Regions from separate parts of the Enterobacter sp. UPMP2061 genome, predicted to be linked through region 1. Evidence: predicted binding sites of a transcription regulator. Region 1 holds the regulator's gene; the other holds the start of a gene.
The links. Region 1 encodes PhoB, which activates phosphate uptake and scavenging genes when phosphate is short. Its sites were predicted from a motif close to CTGTCATAAAACTGNCNNAT; they were not measured.
Positions count from the first base shown of each region.

Region 2: the regulator PhoB is predicted to act here: its motif matches at 3,258-3,277, upstream of ACWKXX_RS22360 (esterase-like activity of phytase family protein).

Region 1 covers NZ_JBSKJP010000001.1:86,615-91,797, reverse strand. Annotated here, with positions in the region: gene phoR (phosphate regulon sensor histidine kinase PhoR) at 1-870, opposite strand, end outside; gene phoB (phosphate response regulator transcription factor PhoB) at 892-1,581, opposite strand; gene sbcD (exonuclease subunit SbcD) at 1,769-2,974, shown strand; gene sbcC (exonuclease subunit SbcC) at 2,971-5,183, shown strand, end outside.
Region 2 covers NZ_JBSKJP010000022.1:8,020-13,202, reverse strand. Annotated here, with positions in the region: gene ACWKXX_RS22375 (carbon starvation CstA family protein) at 1-565, shown strand, start outside; gene ACWKXX_RS22370 (YbdD/YjiX family protein) at 631-834, shown strand; gene yjiA (GTPase) at 845-1,798, shown strand; gene ACWKXX_RS22360 (esterase-like activity of phytase family protein) at 1,854-3,212, opposite strand; gene ACWKXX_RS22355 (YfaZ family outer membrane protein) at 3,624-4,169, shown strand; gene ACWKXX_RS22350 (NAD-dependent succinate-semialdehyde dehydrogenase) at 4,347-5,183, opposite strand, start outside.

The sequences.
Region 1 (5,183 bases):
TTCGCGCTCCACCACCCGCAACATCATCGGTACATCAATGATGTCGTTTAGCGCCAGCGACGGGGCAGCCTCAATCTTTGAAAGCGTCAGCAGCTGTTTGACCAGCCCTTCCATGCGGAACGTCTGCTCCCGCATGGTATGCAGCGCTTTCTCACGCGGCGGCCCCTCAAGCGTTTGCTCCTGCATCATCTCCAGGTAGCCCTGAAGCACCGTCAACGGCGTACGCAGCTCGTGGCTGACGTTGGCAAAGAAGTTACGTCTCGCGCCCTCAAGCTGGTGCATCTGGGTGACGTCCCGCGCCACCATCAGCCACTGCCGATCGCTGTAGGGCATCACGCGGATTTCCAGATGGCGACCGTTATTGAGCTTCAGATTATGCGGGCGCGAAAAATCCCGCTTTTTCAGATACAGCGTGAACTCGGGATAACGCAGAAGGTTCAGGATGTTCTGACCATTATCATCCGGCCAGCGCAGGCCCAGCAGCTGTTGCGCGAGGCCATTACACCAGAAGATTGTCCCTTCTTCTGTCGTCAGGATCACCGCGTCCGGCAGCGACTCCGCACCGCTACGAAAGCGTTTGATCAGGCTTCCCAGCTCACGACGGCGCTTTTTGTTACGCATCTGCATCTGGTGCAGACCGTAGAGTAGCGGTTCCCAGCTCCCGCTTCCCGGCGGGGGTGTCATACTTCTGTCGACCCACAGCCACCAGGAGAGACGCAGTAAATTCCAGAAATGCCAGACGAGCAATCCCGTCACGGCCACCAGTAAAAACCACGGCAGATAGCCAAAGATAGCCCCCAGAATGAGGGCCGGAATACAGCATAAGATCAGTTCAAAGACGAGCCTTTTCCATGACAGACGTTCCAGCACGCGTCACACTCCTGTCATTGTTCAGAAACGGGTCGAGAAACGATAACCCGTGCCGCGGACCGTCTGTACCATGCGATCGTGGCCGCTCAGTTCCAGTGCTTTACGCAGGCGGCGAATATGGACGTCAACCGTTCGGTCTTCGACATAGACGTTAGTTCCCCAGACGTTATTCAGCAACTGTTCGCGGCTGTAAACGCGCTCCGGGTGGGTCATAAAGAAGTGCAGGAGCTTAAATTCGGTCGGTCCCATATCGAGGGGATTTTCACCGGTCATGACCCGGTGTGAGGTAGGATCCAGGCTCAGCCCCTGCATCTCAATCACCTCTTCCACCGCCATCGGTGAAATACGGCGCATCACGGCTTTAATACGCGCCACCAGCTCTTTCGGGGAGAACGGTTTAGTGATGTAATCGTCCGCGCCGGTTTCCAGACCGCGCACGCGATCCTCTTCCTCGCCGCGCGCCGTCAGCATTACCACCGGGATATCGCGGGTCATCGCCTCGCGTTTGATATGCTTGATAAACTGCAATCCGGAACCGCCAGGCAGCATCCAGTCCAGCAGGATCAGATCGGGCCAGGGTTCATTCAGCTGGTTCACCGCGCTGTCATAATCTTCCGCTTCAACCGGCTGGAAGCCATTTTGTTCAAGCACGAAGCACACCATTTCACGGATCGGAGCTTCATCTTCTACGACCAGAATACGTCTCGCCATACTTTGCCCTGTCTTATCGTATTTAAGTTACAAGTCTGTAATGCGGCGTCATTATGCGTCAGATTTATGACAGATTTATGAAAAACATTACCACTATAAATAGCAAACTGTTGTTTTATTACAGCGGTTATTTTCCGTTCCCCGAACGTTTATAATCCTGCTTTCTTATTATTGCCACGGATCTTTTATGCGCATACTTCACACCTCAGACTGGCACCTGGGTCAAAATTTTTACAGCAAAAGCCGCGCCGCGGAACATGAAGCGTTCCTGAACTGGCTGCTGGAGACGGCTCAGGCTCACGAGGTGGACGCGATTATTGTGGCGGGCGACATTTTTGATACCGGATCGCCGCCGAGCTATGCGCGTGAGCTGTACAACCGTTTTGTGGTCAACCTCCAGCAAACCGGTTGTCACCTGGTGATTGTCGCCGGAAACCATGACTCGGTGGCGACGCTGAATGAATCCCGCGATATTCTGGCGTTCCTCAATACCACCGTGGTGGCCAGCGCCGGACACGCGCCGCAGATCCTGAAAAAACGCGACGGCACGCCGGGCGCAGTGCTGTGCCCAATTCCGTTTTTACGCCCGCGCGATATCGTGCAAAGCCAGGCAGGTCTGTCCGGCAGCGAAAAACAGCAGCATCTGTTGCAGGCCATCACCCGCTATTATCACCAGCAACATACGGAAGCCTGCGCCCTGCGCGGCGATCAGGCCATTCCGATCATTGCCACCGGACACCTCACCACCGTCGGAGCCAGTAAGAGTGATGCGGTGCGCGAGATCTATATCGGTACGCTGGACGCGTTTCCGGCGCAAAACTTCCCCCCCGCCGACTACATTGCCCTCGGGCATATTCACCGGGCGCAGATCATCGGCGGCTGCGAGCATATCCGCTACTGCGGCTCGCCCATTTCGCTCAGTTTTGACGAAACGGGCAAAGCCAAATCCGTGCATCTGGTGAGCTTCACCGGAGGCAAACTCAGCGCCGTTGAGACGCTTGAGGTGCCGGTCACCCAGCCGCTGGCGGTGCTGAAAGGCGATCTGGCCGCCATTACCGCTCAGCTTGAGCAGTGGCGCGGCGCAGCGCTTAATCCCCCCGTCTGGCTCGATATCGAAATCACCACCGACGACTACCTGTACGATATGCAGCGTAAAATACAGACGCTGACGGAAGACCTTCCCGTGGAGGTGCTGCTGGTACGCCGCAGCCGCGAGCAGCGCGAGAAAATACTGCTCAACGCCCAGCGTGAAACGCTTAGCGAACTTCGGCTTGAAGAGGTGTTCGCGCGGCGGCTTGCGCATGAAGAGGTGGACGAGGCCAGACGCACCAGGCTTAACGAGCTGTTTGCCCAGACCCTGCATTCCCTCCATGACGAGGACGAAAACGCATGAAAATTCTGAGCCTGCGTCTGAAAAATCTGAATTCGCTAAAGGGTGAGTGGAAAATTGATTTCACCGCGGAGCCGTTCGCCAGCAACGGGCTGTTTGCCATCACCGGCGCAACCGGCGCGGGTAAAACCACGCTGCTGGATGCCATCTGCCTGGCGCTTTACCACGAAACGCCGCGTCTTAATAAGGTCTCTCAGGCGCAAAACGACCTGATGACGCGCGATACCGCCGAATGCCTGGCGGAAGTAGAATTTGAGGTCAAAGGCGTTGCTTATCGCGCTTTCTGGAGCCAGAACCGCGCCCGCAACCAGCCGGACGGGAACTTACAGGCACCGCGCGTTGAGCTGGCCCGCTGCGAAGACGGCAAAATTCTGGCCGACAAAGTCACGGATAAGCTGGAACAAACCGCCGCGCTTACCGGGCTGGACTATGGTCGCTTTACCCGCTCGATGTTGCTCTCTCAGGGGCAGTTTGCCGCCTTCCTGAATGCTAAACCGAGCGATCGCGCAGAGCTGTTGGAAGAACTGACCGGCACGGAAATTTACGGCCAGATTTCCGCCATGGTTTTTGAAAAACACAAAGCGGCACGTAACGCGCTGGAGATGTGCGAAGCGCAGGCCGCAGGGGTTGTGCTGCTGAGCGAGGAACAGCAGCAGCACTTGCAGCAAAGTTTGCAGGCACTTACTGACGAAGAAAAAGTCCTGCTGGCACAGCAGCAAAGCCAACAGAAAGATTTTCAGTGGCTTACGCGTAACGACGAACTGATACGTGAGCAGCAGCGTGCAGCCGCTTCGCAGCAGCAGGCGCAACAGGCTCTGACGGACGCCGCGCCCCAACTGGCGAAGCTCAAGCTGGCGCAGCCCGCCGCCCAGCTACGTCCGCTATGGGAGTATCAGCAGGAGCAGACCACCCGCCTGGCGCAGACAACAGAGCGAATTGTTGAAGTAAATACTCGCTTACTCGACAGAGCGGTGCAGCGCTCGCGTATTCGCAACGGTGCGCTGCGCAACCGTGAACAGTTGCAGACAGAGCACAAGGTACTGACGCAGTGGCTGACCGAACACGATCGTTTCCGTCAGTGGGGGCAGGAAATTGCCGGCTGGCGGGCGCATTTTACGCAACTGGGTCGCGATAAAAATCAGCTTGTTGCCCAGTCAGCGCGCATGGCTGAGCTTCGTCAGAAGCTGGCTGAGATGCCTGAAAGTAGGTTGACGCTGACGGCTGAGGATCTCGCGACGGCAATGGAGCAACAGGCACAGTCGCGGGCGCTCCGCCAGCGTCTGACAGCGCTTCACGCTCGCTATCAGCCGCTGCAAAAACGACTGCGCCAGAATGCGGAAAGCGTGCAGAAAGCGCAGGCTGAGCAGGCTAAGTTCAATGAAACGCTGATCCTGCGGCGTCAGCAGTTCAAAGAGAAAAATCAGCACTATGCCGACCTGAAAGCGCTCTGTGAGCGTGAGGCGACAATCAAGGATCTTGAGAACTATCGTGCACAGCTCGAAGCGGGTAAGCCTTGCCCGCTCTGCGGTTCACGCGAACACCCGGCAGTTGTGCAGTATCAGGCGCTTGAACTGACTGACAATCAGCGCCGCCGCGACGCGCTGGAGAAAGAGGTTGCCGCGCTAAAAGAGGAAGGATTGCTGGTGCTCGGGCAGGTGAATGCGCTGACCCAACAGATCCAGCGCGAGACAGAGGAAGCACAGGCTCTCTCTGAGGAAGAGCAAGCACTTACTAAGGAGTGGCTGGAGGTCTGCGCCTCCCTGAACATAGCGCTGAATATTCAGGATGATATAGCCCCCTGGATGAGCGAACAGGAACAGTATGAACGCCAGCTGTATCAGCTCAGCCAGCGTCTGACGCTGCAAAACCAGCTCAATGAACAGGAAGGTCAGGCGCGCCAGTACCAGCAGCAGCTGACGGCGACGCGTCAGGCGCTGGCAGCCTCGTTACAATCGCTGTCGCTTAGCGTGCCCGATGAAGGGGCTGAAAGCGCCTGGCTGAGCGCGCGCGAAAGCGAATATACCCTGTGGCAGGAAAAACAGGCCCAGCACGGTACGATTCAGGAAGGTATTAACGCCCTGATGCCCATTCTGGAAACGCTGCCGGTTACCAATGATGCAGAAGCCGACGCGGTTATCCCTGAGAACTGGCGCGGCATCCACGACGAATGCGTGTCGCTGCAAAGTCAGCTCACCACCCTACAGCAACAGGA
Region 2 (5,183 bases), on a different contig from region 1:
CGACTCTCTGGTGGCCGGCGTTCTGGGCACTGCGGGCTGCGTAGGCCTGTGGGGTTATCTGCTGTATCAGGGCGTTGTTGACCCGTTGGGCGGCGTGAAGAGCCTGTGGCCGCTGTTCGGTATCTCTAACCAGATGCTGGCGGCTGTGGCCCTGGTGCTGGGTACCGTTGTCCTCGTGAAGATGAAACGCACCAAATACATCTGGGTCACCGTGGTGCCTGCGCTGTGGCTGCTGCTCTGCACTACCTGGGCGCTGGGTCTGAAACTGTTCAGCACCAACCCGCAGCTGGAAGGCTTCTTCTTCATGGCTAACCAGTACAAAGAGAAGATTGCCGCAGGCGGCGCGGATCTGACCGCGCGGCAGATTGCCAACATGAACCATATCGTGGTGAACAACTACACCAACGCGGGTCTGAGCATTCTGTTCCTGGTGGTGGTGTACAGCATTATCTTCTACGGCATCAAAACCTGGATGAAAGTGCGTAACGTTGAGGGCCGTACGGACAAAGAGACCCCGTACGTACCGGTGCCGGAAGGCGGCGTGAAGACCTCCTCACACCATTAATTAAGCATGTTACTGTAGGCCCGGTAAGCGTAGCGCCACCGGGCTTCTTCTATCTGGAACCCTCAATGTTTGGTAACTTAGGCGAAGCAAAAAAATACCTTGGTCAGGCGGCGAAAATGCTGATTGGCATTCCTGACTATGACAACTACGTTGAGCATATGAAGACCAACCATCCGGATAAGCCGTACATGACCTACACTGAATTCTTCCGCGAGCGTCAGGAAGCGCGCTACGGCGGAAGTGGAGAAGGCGGCGTCCGCTGCTGCTAAAGGAGAAACCATGACCCCGATTGCCGTTACCCTGCTGACCGGTTTCCTCGGCGCCGGTAAAACCACCCTGCTGCGCCACATTCTGAACGAGCAGCACGGCTTCAAAATCGCCGTCATCGAAAACGAATTTGGCGAAGTCTCCGTTGACGATCAGCTGATTGGCGACCGCGCCACGCAGATCAAAACCCTGACCAACGGCTGCATCTGCTGCACCCGCTCTAACGAATTAGAAGACGCCCTGCTGGACCTGCTCGACAGCCGCGATCGCGGTGACATCGACTTCGACCGACTGGTGATCGAGTGCACCGGCATGGCCGACCCCGGCCCGATTATTCAGACCTTTTTCTCCCATGAGATCATTTGCCAGCGCTACCTGCTGGACGGCGTCATCGCTCTGGTGGATGCGGTCCATGCCGACGAGCAGATGAACCAGTTCACCATCGCCCAGTCCCAGGTTGGCTACGCCGACCGCATCCTGCTGACCAAAACCGACGTGGCGGGTGAAAGCGAAAAACTGCGCGAGCGCCTGATGCGCATCAACTCGCGTGCGCCCATTTACACGGTGACGCACGGCGATATCGATCTCGCTCAGCTGTTCAACACCAACGGCTTTATGCTGGAAGAGAACGTCACCGCGAAACCGCGCTTCCACTTTATGTCCGACAAGCAAAACGACGTGACGTCGATTGTGGTGGAGCTGGACTACCCGGTGGACATCAGCGAGGTCTCCCGCGTGATGGAGAACCTGCTGCTGTCATTTGCCGACAAGCTGCTGCGCTATAAAGGGATGCTGTGGATCGACGGCGAGCCGAACCGCCTGCTGTTCCAGGGCGTGCAGCGCCTGTACAGCGCCGACTGGGATCGCCCGTGGGACGATGAAGCGCCGCACAGCGTGATGGTGTTTATTGGAATACAGCTGCCGGAAGAAGAAATTCGGGCAGCGTTTGCGGGGCTGAAGAAATAACCGCACCGATTATCCCCTCTCCCCCGCGGGGAGAGGGTTAGGGTGAGGGGGAAACTTATTTCAACGCCTCAGGCAGCGTTACAATCCACAGTTCGCTGTCGGACTCCGGTTTCTTCAGCGGCTTCACGCTGAGGGTGGTTTCAACCGGTTTGTCATCCAGCGTCAGCGCCCCCTGCGCGTTCACCCGATAATCCTTGAGCTTCTTGCCCTCGACTGGCTTCTGCATCGCCACCTTCACGCCAAAGTCATTATCGTTCGCCACTGCCAGCGTTTTGCTGTCAATCAGCGCCAGCCCTTCGGCCTTTTCCTGCTGCCAGCCCAGCGCACGCAGATCGACCACCTGCGTTTTTTCCGCAAGCGTGATGCCGCGCTGCGCCAGCGTTTTCTCATCATCAAACTCCGGGTATTCGCCCGGCTTGTCGAAGTCCGCCAGATCGCTCGCCTTGCTCAGATCAACCCTGTAGATGAGGTTACGCATTGCGTCATTTTTATCCTCGCCCTGTTCAATCAGCAGGATGGTGTGGTTATCCAGCGCCACTATGTCACCGATTTTGGCGTCGCTGTTTTTGCTGTAGGCCGCGCTGTCGATGGGGTAGCCGTACATCGCGGTTTTCCCGGTCGCCGGATCGAAGCTCACCAGACGCGTAAACAGCGCCTGTTTTTTGCTCTTCCCGTCGATATCCAGCGTGCTTTGCACGGCGGCGATAATGCGTCCGTCCGGCATGCGGGTCAGCCCTTCAAAGCCCCGGTTTGCCTGACGCCATTTGATAACGTTTGGCAGACCGCCCGCGATGGATTTCTCCCCTTCCGTCGCCTGCGGACCGTGGATCGCGAGGATTTTCCCTTTACTGTCGACGTTAATCAGGAACGGGCCATACTCATCGCACAGCCAGTAACCGCCCTTCCCGTCCGGCGTGATGCCTTCCGTATCCAGCCCGCGGTTATCGCCTTTCAGCACTTTTAAGGTGTCGCTTAGCGCGACTTCATTGGTAGATCCAATCACGCCGCTTTGCAGCGGCAGGCCGTTGATCTCGCCTTTATCGTCATGCAGCGGTCGCGCGTCCACGGCCTCCGCTTTGCCGTTTAGCACACGGATCGTCATCAGCAGCGGGGCGAAATCCGGGGTAACAAAGATTTTGGCATCGTTTTTCCCCATTTTTGGCGAGTCCGCGTTAGGACCGCGATCGGTCACGGTCGCAAACGTCAGCGCATCGCCCTGCTTGCCCGTGAATAACAAACCCGAACCAATCCCCACCGGGAGCCCGTTCGGGAATGCGCTGGCAAACGCACCGCTGTATTTGACATGCGCGCCTTCGGGAAAGCTGACGACGTAGCGCTCCGCGGTTGGCTGTGCCGCCAGGCCAGAGAAAGAGAGCGCACAACCGATTAGCACAGGAATAATTTTTCTTTTCATATTGTTAGCATCCAGTAAGTGAAGCCAACAACGTAATGAAGAAACGTGTCAGAAAAATGACATGTAATGGCAACGAAGCGGCGCGTACGGACGTATATCAATCACCAGAAATGTAAACCTCTGTCTTTATCTGTGTCAGCTGAAATACTTTTGGAAATTATTAGAAACCCAATTAATTCATGGCGAAGGACTATTTTCGCCTCGTTCATTTTACGTTTAGCCAGGAATGTAAACTGTCCCTAAACGCGAATGTATTGGACATTGACGATTTGCCATATAAACAATTCATCAACATTTACCATTCAAAAACCCAACATAAACAGCATATAAATGCGAGACCTATCACATTTGCAGTCATAAACATCGCTTGTTAAGGTGCCCTCAGATTAATTTAATGACGAGGAAACACTCATGAAAAAACTTAACATCCTGATCCTTTCTGCTCTGACCGCCGTATCGGGCTCCGCACTGGCCATGGGTGGCAGCATTGAGCAGGGTAAAAACTTTACTAACCTCAATCTGGAAATGGGGAAATCCTCATCCGGCCTGTATGCGGAGAGCAACTGGCTGAAAAACACCGATGACGGTACCCAGACCGGCGGCGTTGGGGCAGGCTACAACCTGGAAGTGGGTCCGGTGATGCTGAACGCTGGCGCGAAAGCCATCTACATCGGCCCGAAAAAAGGCGATAACGGCGTAGCATTCCCGATTGGCGGCGGCGTTAACGTTGCGCTTACGGACAGCATTCACGTGTTTGGTGAAGGTTATGTGGCGCCAGACGGCCTGAACAACAGCGTGAAGAACTATGTTGAAGCTAACGGCGGCGTAAGCTGGACGCCAGTCAAACCTGTCACGCTGAAAGTGGGCTATCGCCACGTGAGCGTAGACGGTAAAGACGGTCGTCCAAACCACACGCTGATCGATGGTGCATATGTAGGCGGTGGAGTGTCCTTCTAAGCCTGTTTGCGCGTTTCGCCCGGCGGCGCTACGCTTGCACGGGCCTACAATGAAGGGTGCAATGTATTAAAATTATTGCACATTGTAGGCCGGGTAAGCGCAGCGCCACCCGGCAAGAAAGGCGATGCGACCGTTAATAAAAAAACCTGCCGGATGGCAGGTTTTTTTATTACCGCATTACTTGCGAACGACCACCAGCTTCTGGTTCACAAACTCTTTGATCCCCAGGTCCGACAGCTCGCGTCCGTAACCCGAACGTTTTACGCCGCCGAACGGCAGCTCTGCCGCAGTGTCGGTGAGCCAGTTGATGTACACCATCCCGGTCTCAATGCGCGACGCCATTTTCTTCGCGCGCTCGATGTTCTGGCTGAACACCGCGCCGCCCAGACCGTAGTGGGAATCGTTAGCCAGTGCGACCGCTTCGTCGTCGCTTTTCACCACGTAAACCTGCGCTACCGGACCGAAGAACTCCTCGAAGTACGCCGGGTTATCGCGCGAGATATGTGTCAGGATCGTCGGCTCAAAGAAGCTTCCGTCACGCTGAACCGGCTTGCCGCCATGGTGCAGCTTCGCGCCATTTTTCACCGCCTCGTTAACCTGTTTAGTTAGCGTCTCCAGCGCGTCTTTGGATGACAAAGGCCCCAGCGTGGTGCTTTCGTCCAGCGGATCGCCAATTTTCACCTGCTTAAACGCCTCGGTGAATTTACTCAGGAAGGCGTCTGCAATCTTTTCATGCAGGATAAAGCGCTTCGCCGCGGTACAGACCTGCCCGGCATTGTTCAGCCGCGCGTTAACGCCGATCTTCACGGCTTTATCCAGGTCGGCATCGTCCAGCACCACGAAGACATCGTTCCCGCCCAGTTCCAGGGTCGATTTTTTGAGGTGCTTCGCAGCCTGTGCCGCAACCACGCTACCCGCTTTTTCTGAACCGGTCAGCGCCGCCCCCTGTACGCGATCGTCGGCGATAATGTTCGCCACCTGTTCGGACGAGATAAACAGGTTGGTCCACGCCCC